DNA from 4 places in the Halomonas sp. CKK8 genome. Region 3 is predicted to be linked to each of the others. Evidence: predicted binding sites of a transcription regulator. Region 3 holds the regulator's gene; each other region holds the start of a gene.

Region 1 (3,611 bases), 920 kb from region 3:
CATCCAGGGATTCGAGGAGCTGCTGGCCACGGTCATCCTGCGCACTGGCTGCCAGCGGCAACCAGGCCAACAGGCAAAGGGCCAGCATCCGCCTGAGATAGGGGAGGATCTTCATGGGGATTCCTGAGAAGGTTCGTCGAGTGGCGTGTCACTGCCACCGGGTCAGGGGCCGACCCGGTGGCAGACCGGTCTTATTCTTCTGCGGCGGCCTCTTCCTGGGCCTCGCTCCCCCCGCAGCTACCCTTCACGACGTTGTAGTTGCCGCACTCCATGGGCTTGCGCCAATCGCTGATCAGGTCCCTGGAGCCCTCCAGATAGTCGGACCAGGCGTCACCGGCCACCGTCGAGGGGGTCTCCCAGACGATGGAGAACTGCCCGTTGTCCTGGATCTCGCCGATCAGCACCGGCTTGGTGATGTGGTGGTTGGGCATCATCGCCGCATAGCCACCGGAGAGGTTGGGTACGCTGACACCGATGATCGCGTCCTTGACCGCGTCGACCTCGGTGGTGCCGGCCTTGCGCACTGCCTCGGTCCACATGTTGAAGCCGATGTAGTGGGCCTCCATGGGATCGTTGGTCACCGCCATCTCGTCGCCGGTGTATTCGATCCAGGCGTCGATGAAGTCATAGTTGGCATCGGTGTCGACGCTCATGAAGTAGTTCCAGGCCGCCAGATGCCCGACCAGCGGCGCCGTGTCGATGCCGGTCAGCTCCTGCTCGCCCACCGAGAAGGCCACCACCGGGATATCGGCCGCATCGATGCCCTGGTTGCCGAGCTCTCGGTAGAAGGGCACGTTGGCGTCGCCGTTGATCGTCGAGACCACGGCGGTCTTCTTGCCCTCGCTACCGAAGGCCTTGATCTCGGAGACGATGTTCTGCCAATCGGAGTGACCGAAGGGCGTGTAATTGACCATGATGTCGGCGTCGGCGACACCGAAGGACTTGAGATAGGCCTCGAGAATCTTGTTGGTAGTACGCGGATAGACGTAATCGGTACCAGCCAGCACCCAGCGTTCCACGCCGACGTTGTTCATCAGGTAGTCGACCGCGGGGATCGCCTGCTGGTTGGGAGCTGCCCCGGTATAGAAGACATTCTCGGAAGACTCCTCGCCCTCGTACTGCACCGGATAGAAGAGCAGCCCGTTGAGTTCCTCGACCACCGGCAGCACCGACTTGCGCGATACCGAGGTCCAGTTGCCGAAGATGACGTCGACCTCCTCCTGGGCCAGCAGCTCGCGCGCCTTCTCGGCAAACAGCGGCCAGTCCGAGGCCGGGTCCACCACCACGGCCTCGAGTTCACGTCCGAGCAGGCCGCCATCGGCATTCTGCTGTTCGATCAGCATCTCGACGGTGTCCTTGAGCACTGTCTCGCTGATGGCCATGGTGCCGGAGAGGGAGTGGAGGATGCCCACCTTGATGGGATCTTCCTGGGCCAGGGCGGGTGTGGCGACGGCCGCGCTGAGCAGCGGTACGGCCAGCCAGCGGGGGGTACGGTACAGGGATGACGGGATCATGGAATCTCCTTGCGTTCGATGTTGTTGTCGACGAGCCCCGCGAGGATGGCCATCGCGGGATGTCTCCCACCGCTGTCGCAAGGGATGTGCCATATCGGCACGATGCCGGTTTTTCTCCCTTTATTCAGCCAATTGGGTTATCGACTCCGAGTCATGACGCCCATGGCAAGGCCATATCCTGGTGCAAGGGGCACACCGCCCTGCCCCGGGATCGCCCGTGCCTCTGGTGCAACGCACCGTCATGATGCAGGAACGTATCCACACGAAACGGGGGCGCCGGCTCGGCCGGCGCCCCCGCTGGGCAGTCATTGGCAAGCAGGGTTCAGTCGCCCTCGGGACCGCCCGTCCCGGTGGTGACCCGCATCCGGCGACGCAGGATCGGACCCACGATATAGGGCAGGATCAGGCCCAGGCCGGCGAACACCCACAGGCCGATGGCCAGGCCGCTGTCCCAGAGGATGGTCCACTCCCCGTCGGAGATGTCCATGGCGTGGCGCAGGTTCTTCTCCATCTCCGGGCCCAGCAGCAGGCCGAGGATGATCGGCACCAGCGGGATCTCCAGCTTGCGGAAGATGTACCCCGCCACGCCGAAGGCCACCATGAAGTAGAGATCGAAGGTGGTGTTGCTGATCGAGTAGATGCCCACGAAGGCGATCATCGTCACCACCGGCAGCAGGTACATCGGCGGCACCGACAGCAGCTTGACGAAGATACCCACCAGCGGGATGTTCAGGATCAGCAGCAGGAAGTTGCCGATCAGCAGCGCCGCGATCACGCCCCAGACGATGTCGGCATTCTGGGTGAACATCAGCGGCCCAGGGGTGATGTTGAGCGAGATCAACAGCGCCAGCAGCACCGCGGTGGTGCCGCTGCCCGGCACGCCCAGCGTCAGCATGGGCACCAGGGCCCCGCTGGAGGCACCGTTGTTGCCGGCCTCGGGTCCCGCCACACCGCGCGGGTCACCCTGACCGAAATAGCCCTTCTTGCCCACGACCTTCTTTTCCAGGGTGTAGCCAATGAAGCTGCCCAGCGACGCCCCCGCACCCGGGAGCACCCCGGCGATGAAGCCCAGCACCCCGCCCCGCAGGCTTGACGGCAGGATGTTGCGGATGTCGGCCCATTTCAGGGTGAGCTTGTTGACCGCCATCTTCTCCTTGCCACCCCCGGCCTTCTCCTCGATGAAGAACAGCAGTTCGGAGATGGCGAACAGGCCGACGATGGTGATAATGAAGTCCACGCCCTCGTAGAGTTCCAGGGTGCCGAAGGTATAGCGCTGCACCCCGGTGTTGTCGATGCCCACCGTGGCGATCATCAAGCCGATGGCCGCCGCAACGACGGTCTTCATGGGGTTCTTGCCGGTAATCCCGCCCAGGGTGGCGAAGGCCAGCAGGAAGAGCGCGAAATACTCGGCCGGCCCGAAGGTCAGCGCGAAGTCGGCGAGCAAGGGCGCCAGCAGGATCAGCCCGATGGTGGCGACCAGGCTACCGATAAAGGAGGCCACGGCGGAGATCGCCAGCGCCTCGGAGGCCTTGCCCTGCTGGGCCATGGGATAGCCATCCAGGCAGGTCATCATCGCCGGCTCGTCACCGGGGATATTGAGCAGGATCGAGGAGATCCGCCCGCCATACATGGCCCCGGCATAGACCGAGGTCAGCATGATCATCGCGGTTTCCGGGGCGAGCCCGAGGGTGAAGGCCAGCGGAATCAGAATCGCCACGCCGTTGGCCGGGCCGAGCCCCGGCAAGGCGCCGATCAGGGTGCCCAGAAAGGCCCCGATTAGCGCAAACATCAGGTTGTGCGGCGCCAGAGCGACGCCAAACCCATCGATCAAGAAGCCAAGGGTTTCCATCAGCTCACCTCCAGGAACGAGAGCAGACCCAGCGGCAACGACAGGTCGAGAGCGAAGTTGAACACCAGGAACACCACCACGCCGGATGCCGCACCGGTGATGAAGGCCCGGACCGGCGTGCTACCCATGCGCCAACACAAGGTGCCCACGGCCAGGGTCGTGCTAATGATGAAGCCGAGCGGTTGCAGTAGCGCGGCGTACAGGATCAGCACCACCACCGCGACGATCAGCTCGACGCCGGTGCGACT
Region 2 (3,611 bases), 1.2 Mb from region 3:
CCGCCTGCAGGGCGCAAGCCTCCTCCAGGGCCCGCCCGGACAGCCGCGCGTTCAGCGCACCGCGGGACGACTGGCGAGCCCGAGCCGCCAGCACCCGCTCGCGCACCACCGCCGAGGACTCCCCCGGTTCACGGGAAGTGAGTTGCTCCGGCGCCAGCGCCGGCACCTCCACCTGCAGGTCGATGCGGTCGAGCAACGGTCCCGAGAGGCGCGCCTGGTAGCGCTGGATCTGGGCCGCCGTGCAATGGCAGGCCTGGCGCGGGTCGCCCAGATGCCCGCAGGGACAGGGGTTCATGGCCGCCACCAGCTGGAACCCCGCCGGGTAGCGCCGCTCGTGGCTGGCCCGGGCGATATGGATCTGCCCCGACTCCATGGGCTCGCGCATCACCTCCAGCACGTGTCGCGAGAACTCCGGCAGCTCGTCGAGGAACAGCACCCCGCGGTGGGCCAGGGAGATCTCGCCGGGCCGCGGCCGGGAGCCGCCGCCCACCAGGGCCACGGCACTGGCGGTATGGTGCGGGGCACGGAAGGGACGCACGCCCCACTGCTCGGCATGCGACAGCCCGCTGACCGAGCGGATGGCCGCCACCTCGAGGGCCTCCTCCTCGGAGAGCGGCGGCAGGATCCCCGGAAGGCGGCTGGCCAGCATGGTCTTGCCGGTCCCGGGCGGGCCGGCGAACAGCAGGTTATGCCCGCCGGCGGCGGCCACTTCCAGGGCGCGACGGGCCTGGTGCTGGCCACGCACCTCCGCCAGGTCAGGGCCCGCCTCGGGGGCCAGCACGGCAGTCGGGGCGCGGTGGGGCGAGATGGGCGACTGGCCCAGCAGGTGGGCCACCACCTCCAGCAGGTGATCCGCCGGCAGTACCTCGAGGTCGCCGGCCAGGGCCGCCTCGTCGGCGTTGGCCCGCGGCACGATCAGGCGCCGGCCAGCGCGGTGTGTCGCCATGGCCAGCGGCAGGACGCCGGACACCGGGCGCAGGCGGCCATCCAGGGCCAGCTCGCCCGCGCACTCGACGCCCGCCAGGGCCTCGGCCGGCACCTGGCCGGAGGCCACCAGCAGGCCCAGGGCGATGGGCAGGTCGAAGCGGCCCCCCTCCTTGGGCAGGTCGGCGGGCGCCAGGTTGAGAGTGATGCGCCGCAACGGGAAGTCGAAGCCGGCGTTCACCAGGGCACTGCGCACCCGCTCGCGGCTCTCCTTGACGGCGGCCTCCGGCAGGCCCACCAGGGTCATGCCGGGCAGTCCATTGGCCAGGTGCACCTCGACAAGCACCTCGGGCGCCTCGAGGCCGAGGCCGGCCCGGGTGTGGATGATTGCCAGCGTCATGCGCGATCCCTCGCAGCCTGTCTGCCCTCAGGCTAGCCCAGCCCGACGGGATGCGCCCGGCACCGGCCGGGGGATCAGCGGTCGGTCTCGCCGGCGCCGGCATCCTCCTCGGGGCTCGGTGCCTCCGGCAGCGCGGCGGGCGGCTCGCTCGGCGTCGCCTCCCGCGAGGCGTTGTCGTCCAGCGCCGCCTCGAGGGCCGCCACCTGCGTCTCCAGCGCCTCGACCCGCGCCCGGGTGCGCTGCAAGACGTCCATCAGGATGTCGAAATCCTCCCGCGAGACCAGCTCCAGGCGATCGAAGGCGCCCTTCACCACCTGCTGGATGCCCTTCTGTACCTCCTCCGGGGCCTGGGAGGCGCCCTGCAGGCGGTCGCCGATCTGCTGGGCCAGGCGGCTGATGCGATCATGGCTCACCATGGTGTCTCTCCTGAATCGTGATGGGATGCCTGCCCACAGGATACGCAAGGCCCTCGTCCGACGCATTCTTCACCGCCGCCCCCTTGTGGAGCATGCGCACCACGACAACGCACCACAACAGGGCAGCCGCGGCGACACCGCGCCTCCCCCTGCCGGACACCTGCCCCGACATCCATTTCATCACGCTGATATCAAAGCCATATTCCGGGAGTTGGCACGCTTTGCGCTTGGGCAGAACAGCCACTCATGGCGCGGCATCACGCCGCCGACATCCAGCAGGGGAGATCCGGGATGAAGCTGATCACTGCCATCATCAAGCCATTCAAGCTCGACGACGTGCGCGAGGCACTCGCCGACAACGGCGTCCAGGGCATCACCGTCACCGAGGTCAAGGGCTTCGGTCGCCAGAAGGGCCACACCGAGCTCTATCGCGGTGCAGAGTACGTCGTCGACTTCCTGCCCAAGGTGAAGGTCGAGGTCGCGGTAGACGACTCGCGGCTGGAGACGGTGCTCGATGCCATCTGCAGCGCGGCCAACAGCGGCAAGATCGGCGACGGCAAGGTCTTCGTCACGCCGCTGGAGGACGTCATCCGCATCCGCACCGGTGAGCGCGGCGCCGATGCCGTCTGACCGACGCCCCACTTCCCATTCCTGACGTGGAGAGACCCTCATGGTCGAATTACCGGAGCTGAGCTACGCGCTCGATACCTTCTACTTCCTGATCTGCGGCGTCCTGGTGATGTGGATGGCGGCCGGCTTCTCGATGCTCGAGGCGGGCCTGGTGCGCTCCAAGAACACCGCCGAGATCCTGACCAAGAACATCGCCCTGTTCGCCATCGCCTGCACCATGTACCTGCTGGTGGGCTACTACCTGATGTACTCCAGCGGCGCGGGCGGCGTCCTGCCGAGCCTGGGCGCACTGATCGGCAGCGAGAACGGCGTCGACGCGGTACTGGCCGGCGGTGACGACGCCCCCTACTACTCGATGCGCTCGGACTTCTTCTTCCAGGTGGTGTTCGTGGCCACCGCCATGTCCATCGTCTCGGGTGCCGTGGCCGAGCGCATGAAGCTGTGGGCCTTCCTGGCCTTCGCGGTAGTCATGACCGGCTTCATCTACCCGGTGTCGGGCTACTGGACCTGGGGTGGCGGCTGGCTGGCCGAGGTCGGCTACTCCGACTATGCCGGTTCCGGCATCGTGCACCTGGCCGGTGCCGCCGCGGCCCTGGCCGGCGTGCTGGTGCTCGGTCCGCGCAAGGGCAAGTACGGCAAGGACGGCAGCATCTACGCCATTCCCGGTGCCAACCTGCCGCTGGCCACCCTGGGTACCTTCATCCTGTGGATGGGCTGGTTTGGCTTCAACGGCGGTTCCGAGCTGAAGATGTCCGACGTCGCCTCCGCCAACAACGTGGCCCAGGTGTTCGTCAACACCAACGCGGCCGCTGCCGGGGGCGTGATCGCCGCCCTGGTCCTGGCCAAGCTGTGGTTCCGCAAGGCCGACCTGACCATGGCCCTGAACGGTGCCATCGCCGGCCTGGTGGCCATCACCGCCGACCCGCTGTCGCCCAGCGCCCTGGGGGCCGTGCTGATCGGTGCCGTGGGTGGCCTGCTGGTCGTCACCTCCATCGTGGTGCTCGACAAGCTCAAGCTCGATGACCCGGTAGGCGCCATCTCCGCCCACGGCGTGGTGGGCATCTGGGGCGTGCTGGCGGTCCCCTTCACCAACGCCGAGGCCGGCTTTGGCCCCCAGATCATCGGCATCCTCGGCATCTTCGTCTGGGTGTTCGTGGCCAGCCTGGTCGTCTGGCTGATCCTCAAGGCCGTGATGGGCATCCGGGTCACCGAGGAGGAAGAGTACGAGGGCGTCGACCTGA
Region 3 (3,611 bases):
TCCGGGGGCGAACGCCGCCGGGTCGAGATTGCCAGGGCCCTGGCCACGGAACCCGCCTTCATCCTGCTCGACGAACCCTTCGCCGGGGTCGACCCCATCTCGGTGGGCGAGATCAAGGGCATCATCCGCCAGCTCAAGGCCCGTGACATCGGGGTGCTGATCACCGACCACAATGTCCGCGAGACCCTCGACATCTGCGACACCGCCTACATCGTCGGTGACGGGCGCATCATCGCCGAGGGCAATGCCGAGGCGATCCTCGCCGACCAGCGGGTCCGCGAGGTCTACCTCGGCGAGGACTTCCGCCTCTGACCGCAATCATCTGATATGTCTGTCGTTATTCCGCGACGGCATGAAGATTGCGCATGGCACGATTGTTGCAGATTTTGCGCTTGCATGCCCCCTGGCCAGCGGCTAGGGTTGGGGTTTTCGGCAAGTCGAGGGCATTCGTCTCATGGCCATGAAGGCGTCCCTGCAACTGCGCGTCGGCACCCAGCTGACCATGACCCCGCAGCTGCAGCAGGCCATCGCCCTGCTGCAGCTCTCGACCCTGGATCTGCGCCAGGAGATCCAGCAGGCGCTGGAATCCAACCCGATGCTCGAGGTCGAGGACGACTTCGGCGAGCAGGCGGTGAGCGAGGCCCCCGACGAGGAGTGGGCCAGCGAGATACCCGACCAGCTCAGCACCGACAGCGACTGGTCCGACACCTACCAGGACCTGGGTACCGCGCCCGCCGGCGGCAGCGGCGAGGGGCCGGACTTCGAGCGCCAGGCCACGGGCCAGAGCCTCCAGGGCCACCTGGCCTGGCAGCTCGCCATGACCGACCTGGACGAGCGCCAGCTGCGCATCGCCGAGAGCCTGATCGATGGCGTCAACGGCGACGGCTACCTGACCCAACCCCTGGAGGAGATCCGTGACGGCTTGAGGGCCCAGGGGCTCGAAGGTCTCAAGACCCGCGAGGTCGAGCAGGTGCTGCTGCGCCTGCAGCAGTTCGAGCCCACGGGGGTCTTCGCCCGCGACCTGCGCGAGTGCCTGATGCTGCAGCTGGCCACCCTGCCCGATGACACCCCGCTGCTGCCCCAGGCGCGCCGCCTGGTCCGCCAGTTCCTCGAGGCGCTCGCCGGCGACGACCGCCGCCTGCTCAAGCGCCGGCTGGGGCTCGACGATGACGCCCTGGACACGGTGATCGCGCTGGTACGCTCCCTGGACCCCCGACCCGGCAGCGGCTTCACCGACAGCGATGGCGCCTATGTCATCCCCGACCTGATCGCCCGCCATACCCGCGATGGCTGGCAGGTGGAGCTGAACCCGGAGGCCATGCCGCGGCTGCGGATCCAGCCCGACTATGCCGCCCTGATCCGACGGGCCGACAAGAGCGAGGACAACCAGTTCCTCAAGGACCACCTGCAGGAGGCTCGCTGGCTGATGAAGAGCCTCTCCAGCCGCAACGACACCCTGCTGCGCGTGGGCCGGGAGATCATGGTGCGCCAGCTCGACTTCCTGGAGCACGGCGAGGAGGCGATGAAACCGCTGATCCTGGCCGACATCGCCCAGGTGGTGGAGATGCACGAATCGACCATCTCGCGGGTCACCACCCAGAAGTTCATCCACACCCCGCGCGGGATGTTCGAGCTCAAGTACTTCTTCTCCAGCCAGGTGGGGGGCGGCAGCGGCGAGGGGGATGCCCACTCCAGCACTGCCATCCGGGCGCGCATCCGCAAGCTGATCCAGGACGAGCCAGCACGCAAGCCGCTCTCCGACAGCCGGCTGGTCACCCTGCTCGAGGAGGCCGGCATCAGCGTCGCGCGGCGCACGGTCGCGAAGTACCGCGAGGCGATGGGCATCCCCTCCTCCAGCGAGCGCAAGCGGCTGCGTTGACGCCTGCCGCTGGCGCTCCCGCAGCCGCCGGACTTCCTCCTCCCTCGTGGACGCAAGCAGTTGAAATGACGCCGGTCATGCGCCCCTCGAATCCCCTCGACCGAGGGGGTATGCAGGGCAGCAAAAAGGGTTACAATCGACCCATAACCCGAAAGAGCAAGGAGCGTGTCATGCAAGTCAATATCACCGGCCATCATGTGGAACTGACCGACGCCCTGCGTGACTATGTGCAAGAGAAGCTCACCCGCGTCGAGCGCCACTACGACAACATCACCAACGTGCAGGTCACCCTCTCCGTGGAGAAGGAGCGCCAGCAGGCGGCCTGTACCCTGCATGCTGCCGGTGCCGACCTCCATGCCGAGGCCATGGAAAATGACATGTATGCCGCCATCGATGCCCTGGCCGACAAGCTCGACCGCCAGCTGGTCAAGCACAAGGAAAAGGCCCAGGCCCGCGCCCAGGGCGCCGGCGCCCGCTGATCCGTCATGACACTGGACGCCATCCTGCCCCCCGAGCGCACCCTCTTCGATGTGCCCGGGGGGAGCAAGAAACGGGTGCTAGAGTTCTTCAGCACCTTCATTGCCCAGAACACCCCCAGCCTCGACAGCCAGGAGGTCTTCAGCCGGCTGATCGGGCGCGAGCGGCTGGGCAGTACCGGTATCGGCAACGGGGTCGCCATCCCCCATGCCCGCAACCCCCACTGCAAGGCGCCCATCGCCGGCTTCCTCAAGCTGGCCGAGCCAGTGGACTTCGACGCCATCGACGGCGAGCCGGTCGACCTGGTCTTCGTGCTGCTGGTCCCGGAGGAGGCCGACGAGGCCCACCTCGCCCTGCTCGGCCAGGTGGCCGGCGTGATGAACGATGCCGACACCCGTGCCCGTCTGCGCCACAGCAGCAGCCAGCGCGAACTCCATGAGCGCCTCACGGAGGCGATCCGACGACAGGCCCCGGCCGGCAGCCAGGGAGGCTGACCCCTCCCGCCTCGGGCCTGCCCGGCCACCCCCATGACCAGGAGACCCGCATGCAGCTTGTGATCATCAGTGGCCGTTCAGGCTCCGGCAAGTCGATCGCGCTGCAGGCGCTGGAGGACCTGGGCTACTACGCCATCGACAACCTGCCGGCCATGCTGCTCGGCCCGCTCGTCGATGAGCTGCAGGATGACCGCTCGCTGCGCTCCTCGATCGCCGTCAGCATCGATGCCCGCAACCTGCCCGCCGCCCTCGAGCGCTTCCCCGAGCTTCTGGAGGAGCTGCGTGGCCGCCGGGTCGACTGCCAGGTGGTCTATCTGACCACCGACGCGCGCATTCTCCTCGAGCGCTACTCCCAGACCCGCCGCCGGCATCCCCTGACCCGCGGCAGCGACATGACCCTCGCCGAGGCAATCGATACCGAGGAGCAGTCGCTCTCCGAGATCCGCGACCTCGCCGACCTGGTGATCGACACCACGCGCCTCTCGGTGCACGAGCTGCGCGGGCGCATCACCGACCAGGTCGCCGGCCACCGGGCCGAGCGGATGACCCTGACCGTGGAGTCCTTCGGCTTCAAGCGCGGTGTCCCGCTGGACGCGGATATCGTCTTCGATGCCCGCTGCCTGCCCAACCCCTACTGGGACCCGGCGCTGCGCGACGCCACGGGACGCGACCCCAGCATCATCGCCTTCCTCGACGGCTACCCCGTCGTCGGCGAGATGCTCGACGACATCCTCGCCTGGGTAGAGCGCTGGCTGCCGCAC
Region 4 (3,611 bases), 1.4 Mb from region 3:
CCGGTGTCGGCCATGCGGGCCAGCAGACCGGTGAACAGCCGGCCATCGCTCCCCGGTGCCAGGCCCAGGTAGAGGTCGGCGATCTCGCAGCTGTCGGTGACGCGGGGGTCGATCACCACCACGCGCAGCAGCGGGTTGCGGGTCTTGGCGGCCTTGAGGCGCTGGTAGAGCACCGGGTGGTTCCAGGCCAGGTTGGAACCCACCAGCACCACCAGTTCGGCCTCTTCCAGGTCCTCGTAGCAGCACGGCACGGCGTCGGCGCCGAAAGCGCGCTTGTGGGCGGCCACCGCCGAGGCCATGCACAGCCGCGAGTTGGTGTCGAGATGCGGCGTGCCGACGAAGCCCTTGAACAGCTTGTTGGCGACGTAGTAGTCCTCGGTGAGCAGCTGCCCGGAGAGATAGGCGCCGATCGCCGCCGCCCCCCGCGACTCGCGGATGGCCGCCAGGCGAGTGGCCACGCTGTCCAGCGCGGTGGTCCAGTCGACCTCGGTGCCGTCGACACGAGGCCGGGTCAAGCGGCCGTGCTCCCCCAGCGTCTCGTGCAGCGCCGAGCCCTTGACGCACAGGCGACCGTAGTTAGCCGGGTGCTGGCCGTCTCCCTCCACGTGGATCATCTGCTCGTCGTCCAGCTGGGCCAGAACGCCACAGCCGACGCCACAGTAGGGGCAGGTGGTTCGGGCCTGTTGCATGTCGACCTCCTCGAGGCTAGCCGGAAATGAGCGGGCAAACGACGACGCCCACCGCGTCGTCCCGGAAGGGAAGGCGCAGGTGGGCGTCGTTGCCGTCTGCCGCGGGGATGACCGCCTGGGCACCCCGGGTTGTTGGCTCTATCTCAAGCAAGCCATGTGCCAGGCGACGAAAACCCTCGCCATCCTGACCGGTTGCCCTGCCCGACGGGACGCTCGCGGCGCGTCATGAGCGGCCCGCCTGCACCAGTCGCGACGCATCCAGGCAAGCGCCCGCACCACTGCAGTGCAGCATGAGGCGACCCGGTGGTGTCGCCGCACCGCCAAGGCCGCTCACTACCGGCAAAAGGCGAACCTGGAATGCATCTTGCTTACAGCTGGGCCAGACGCCAAACGACGAGCGATGTCACCATGCCCCCACCCCTGAAGATCCTGCTGGTCGACGACGAACTCGTGCGCGCCGCCATGGTCGAGGAGGCCCTGGCCCAGGAGGGTCACGAAGTGGCCTGTCGGCTACAAGGCCCGGCCAGCCTCAACGAGATGGTCGCCCGCCACCAACCCGACGTGGTGATCATCGACATGGAATCGCCCGACCGCGACACCCTCGACAGCATGGCGCTGCTCAACCGCGAGAACCCCCGTCCGGTGGTGTTCTTCGCCGACCAGCACGACCCCGACACCATGCAGGCGGCGCTCACGTCCGGCGTCAGCGCCTACGTGGTCGACGGCCTGGTCCCCGGCCGGGTCAAGGCGATCATCGAGGTCGCCATCGCCCGCTTCGACGCCTTTCAATCGATGCGCCAGGAGCTCGACAAGGTCCGCAACCAGCTCACCGACCGCAAGCGCATCGAGCGCGCCAAGGGGCTCTTGATGAAGCACCAGGACTGCGACGAGGAGCAGGCCTACCGCATGCTGCGCAAGATCGCCATGGACCGCGGCCAGCGCATCGCCAAGGTGGCCGAGAGCGTCATCGATATCCTCGAGCACCTGGACAAGGGGTCATTGCCATGAGGGACACCACCATGTCGTCTGCCGCGACACCGGAACTCGCGCACCTGACGCTCGGCTTCATCCCGCTGGTCGATGCGGTGCTGCTGATCGTGGCCCGGGAGCAGGGCTTCTTTGCCGAGCAGGGCCTGGAGGTCACGCTGTCACGGGAGAACGCCTGGTCGACGCTGCGCGACAAGGTCGCGGCCGGCCTGCTCGACGGTGCTCACATGCTCGCGCCCTTGCCGCTCGCCATGAGCCTGGGCATGGAGCGTGCCCCCTGTGACACCCTGGCACCCGCCACCCTCAGCCATAACGGCAACGCCCTCGTGCTCTCCTCGCGGCTGTGCGAGCAGAGCGGAGCGGCGCTGGGCGACGATCCGGCCGAAAGCGCCCGCGCCCTGGGCGAGTGGCGGGCCCGCCATCCGGACGCAGCGCGGCCCCGCCTGGCCATGGTCTACCCCTTCTCCTGCCAGCATTTCCTGCTGCGCGAATGGCTGGCCCTGGGCGGGCTCGCCGCCGGACGCGACGTCGACCTGATCGCCCTGCCGCCGCCGCGCATGGTCGCCGCCCTGCGCGAGGGGCAGATCGACGGCTTCTGCGTCGGCGAACCCTGGGGCAGCCTCGCCGAGCATGAGGGGGTCGGCCGACTGGTGGCCAGCGGCGCCCAGCTGTGGCCCGACCACCCCGAGAAGGTGCTGGGCGTGACCCGCTCCTGGGCACGACGCTACCCGGCCACGCTCGGGGCGCTGCTGCGCGCGCTGAAAAGCGCCAGCGAGTGGCTCGCCGAGACGCCGGAACACCGTCGCCAGGCCCGTGACTGGCTGGCGCTGCCGCCCTACCTGGATCGCTCGGTCAGCCACCTCGATAGCCTGCCCGCGGGGCAGGCCCCCATATGCCAGCGCCTCTACGGTGGCGACCTGCTGCGGCCCGACGTCGAGGCCATGGGTCGGATCGCCGAGGCGTTGCAACGCCAGCTGCTCGACAAGGGCCGCTCGCTCGATATCCGCACCCTGCACGAGTGCCACGCCCCCGTGCATTTCGATGCTGCCCTGCACCAGTGAAGGGCAGCCAGGGTCCGCGCACGGTGATATTGCCCCTCACGCAGAGACCTCCACCTTGTTGAAATACTTGAAGTAATATCACGAACCCGGCCTTCTGGCCGGGTTCTTGTTAGTTGATGAGTAACAACGGCGATCAACGGTGATCGCCCCTCCTGACGAAGACGTCTCAGTGCTCCCCGATGCCGGGGCAGCACCGAGGCGTCTTCTTTTTTGTCACCTCGGAGGTGCCTGATCATGCACCCAGCCCCGCACGAGACCGAACACCTGGTGATCATCGGCAACGGCATGGCCGGCCACCGGCTGGTCGAGGCCCTGCTCAAGCGACCGGGCCGACCGGCGCGGATCACCGTGATCGGCGACGAGGCCACCCCCGCCTACAACCGCATCCTGCTCTCGCCCTGGCTGGCCGGCGAGATGGAGCGCCAGGCGCTCACCCTGCGCGAGGCCGAGTGGTACACCGAGCAGGGCGTCGAGCTGCTACTCGGCGAGCGGGTCACGTGGATCGATCGCGTGGCACGCCGGCTGACCACCGATGCCGGTCGTGCCCTCGATTATCACCGCCTGGTGCTGGCCACCGGCTCGCGCCCGGCCATGCCGGCGGTGCCCGGCATCGAGCTGTCGGGCGTCCACGGCTTCCGTGACCTCGACGACGCCGAGACTCTGGCAGGCGTCGCCGAGCATGGCGGCCGGGTCGTGGTGATCGGCGGGGGGCTGCTCGGCCTGGAGGCTGCGGAGGGCCTGCGCAAGCGCGGAGAGGGCTCTCCCCGCCAGGGCTCACGCGGCCTGGCGGTAAGCGTACTGCAGCGCTCTGCGCGCCTCATGAATCGCCAGCTCGATGCCACCGCCGCCGGCCTGCTGGAGGCCGAGCTCGGTC

Evidence for each region. The regulator sigma-54, encoded in region 3, starts transcription at its own class of promoters, with help from an activator protein. The targets are predictions, from matches to a motif close to TGGCACNNNNNTTGCTNT.
Region 1: a site for sigma-54 is predicted at 1,589-1,606, ahead of urtA (urea ABC transporter substrate-binding protein). Genes of this name have one in related genera too.
Region 2: a site for sigma-54 is predicted at 1,953-1,970, ahead of P8934_RS00395 (P-II family nitrogen regulator). Genes of this name have one in related genera too.
Region 4: a site for sigma-54 is predicted at 1,043-1,060, ahead of P8934_RS18360 (ANTAR domain-containing protein). Genes of this name have one in related genera too.

What each region holds. Positions count from the first base shown of each region.
Region 1 is NZ_CP121193.1:2,250,007-2,253,617, forward strand. It holds gene urtB (urea ABC transporter permease subunit UrtB) at 1-115, opposite strand, end outside; gene urtA (urea ABC transporter substrate-binding protein) at 192-1,514, opposite strand; gene P8934_RS10820 (tripartite tricarboxylate transporter permease) at 1,837-3,363, opposite strand; gene P8934_RS10825 (tripartite tricarboxylate transporter TctB family protein) at 3,363-3,611, opposite strand, start outside.
Region 2 is NZ_CP121193.1:80,613-84,223, reverse strand. It holds gene P8934_RS00405 (YifB family Mg chelatase-like AAA ATPase) at 1-1,324, opposite strand, end outside; gene P8934_RS00400 (accessory factor UbiK family protein) at 1,399-1,740, opposite strand; gene P8934_RS00395 (P-II family nitrogen regulator) at 2,032-2,370, shown strand; gene P8934_RS00390 (ammonium transporter) at 2,411-3,611, shown strand, end outside.
Region 3 is NZ_CP121193.1:1,329,488-1,333,098, reverse strand. It holds gene lptB (LPS export ABC transporter ATP-binding protein) at 1-312, shown strand, start outside; gene P8934_RS06270 (RNA polymerase factor sigma-54) at 455-1,879, shown strand; gene raiA (ribosome-associated translation inhibitor RaiA) at 2,050-2,358, shown strand; gene ptsN (PTS IIA-like nitrogen regulatory protein PtsN) at 2,365-2,850, shown strand; gene rapZ (RNase adapter RapZ) at 2,901-3,611, shown strand, end outside.
Region 4 is NZ_CP121193.1:3,898,477-3,902,087, forward strand. It holds gene P8934_RS18355 (nitrate reductase) at 1-689, opposite strand, end outside; gene P8934_RS18360 (ANTAR domain-containing protein) at 1,098-1,697, shown strand; gene P8934_RS18365 (CmpA/NrtA family ABC transporter substrate-binding protein) at 1,694-2,737, shown strand; gene P8934_RS18370 (FAD-dependent oxidoreductase) at 2,972-3,611, shown strand, end outside.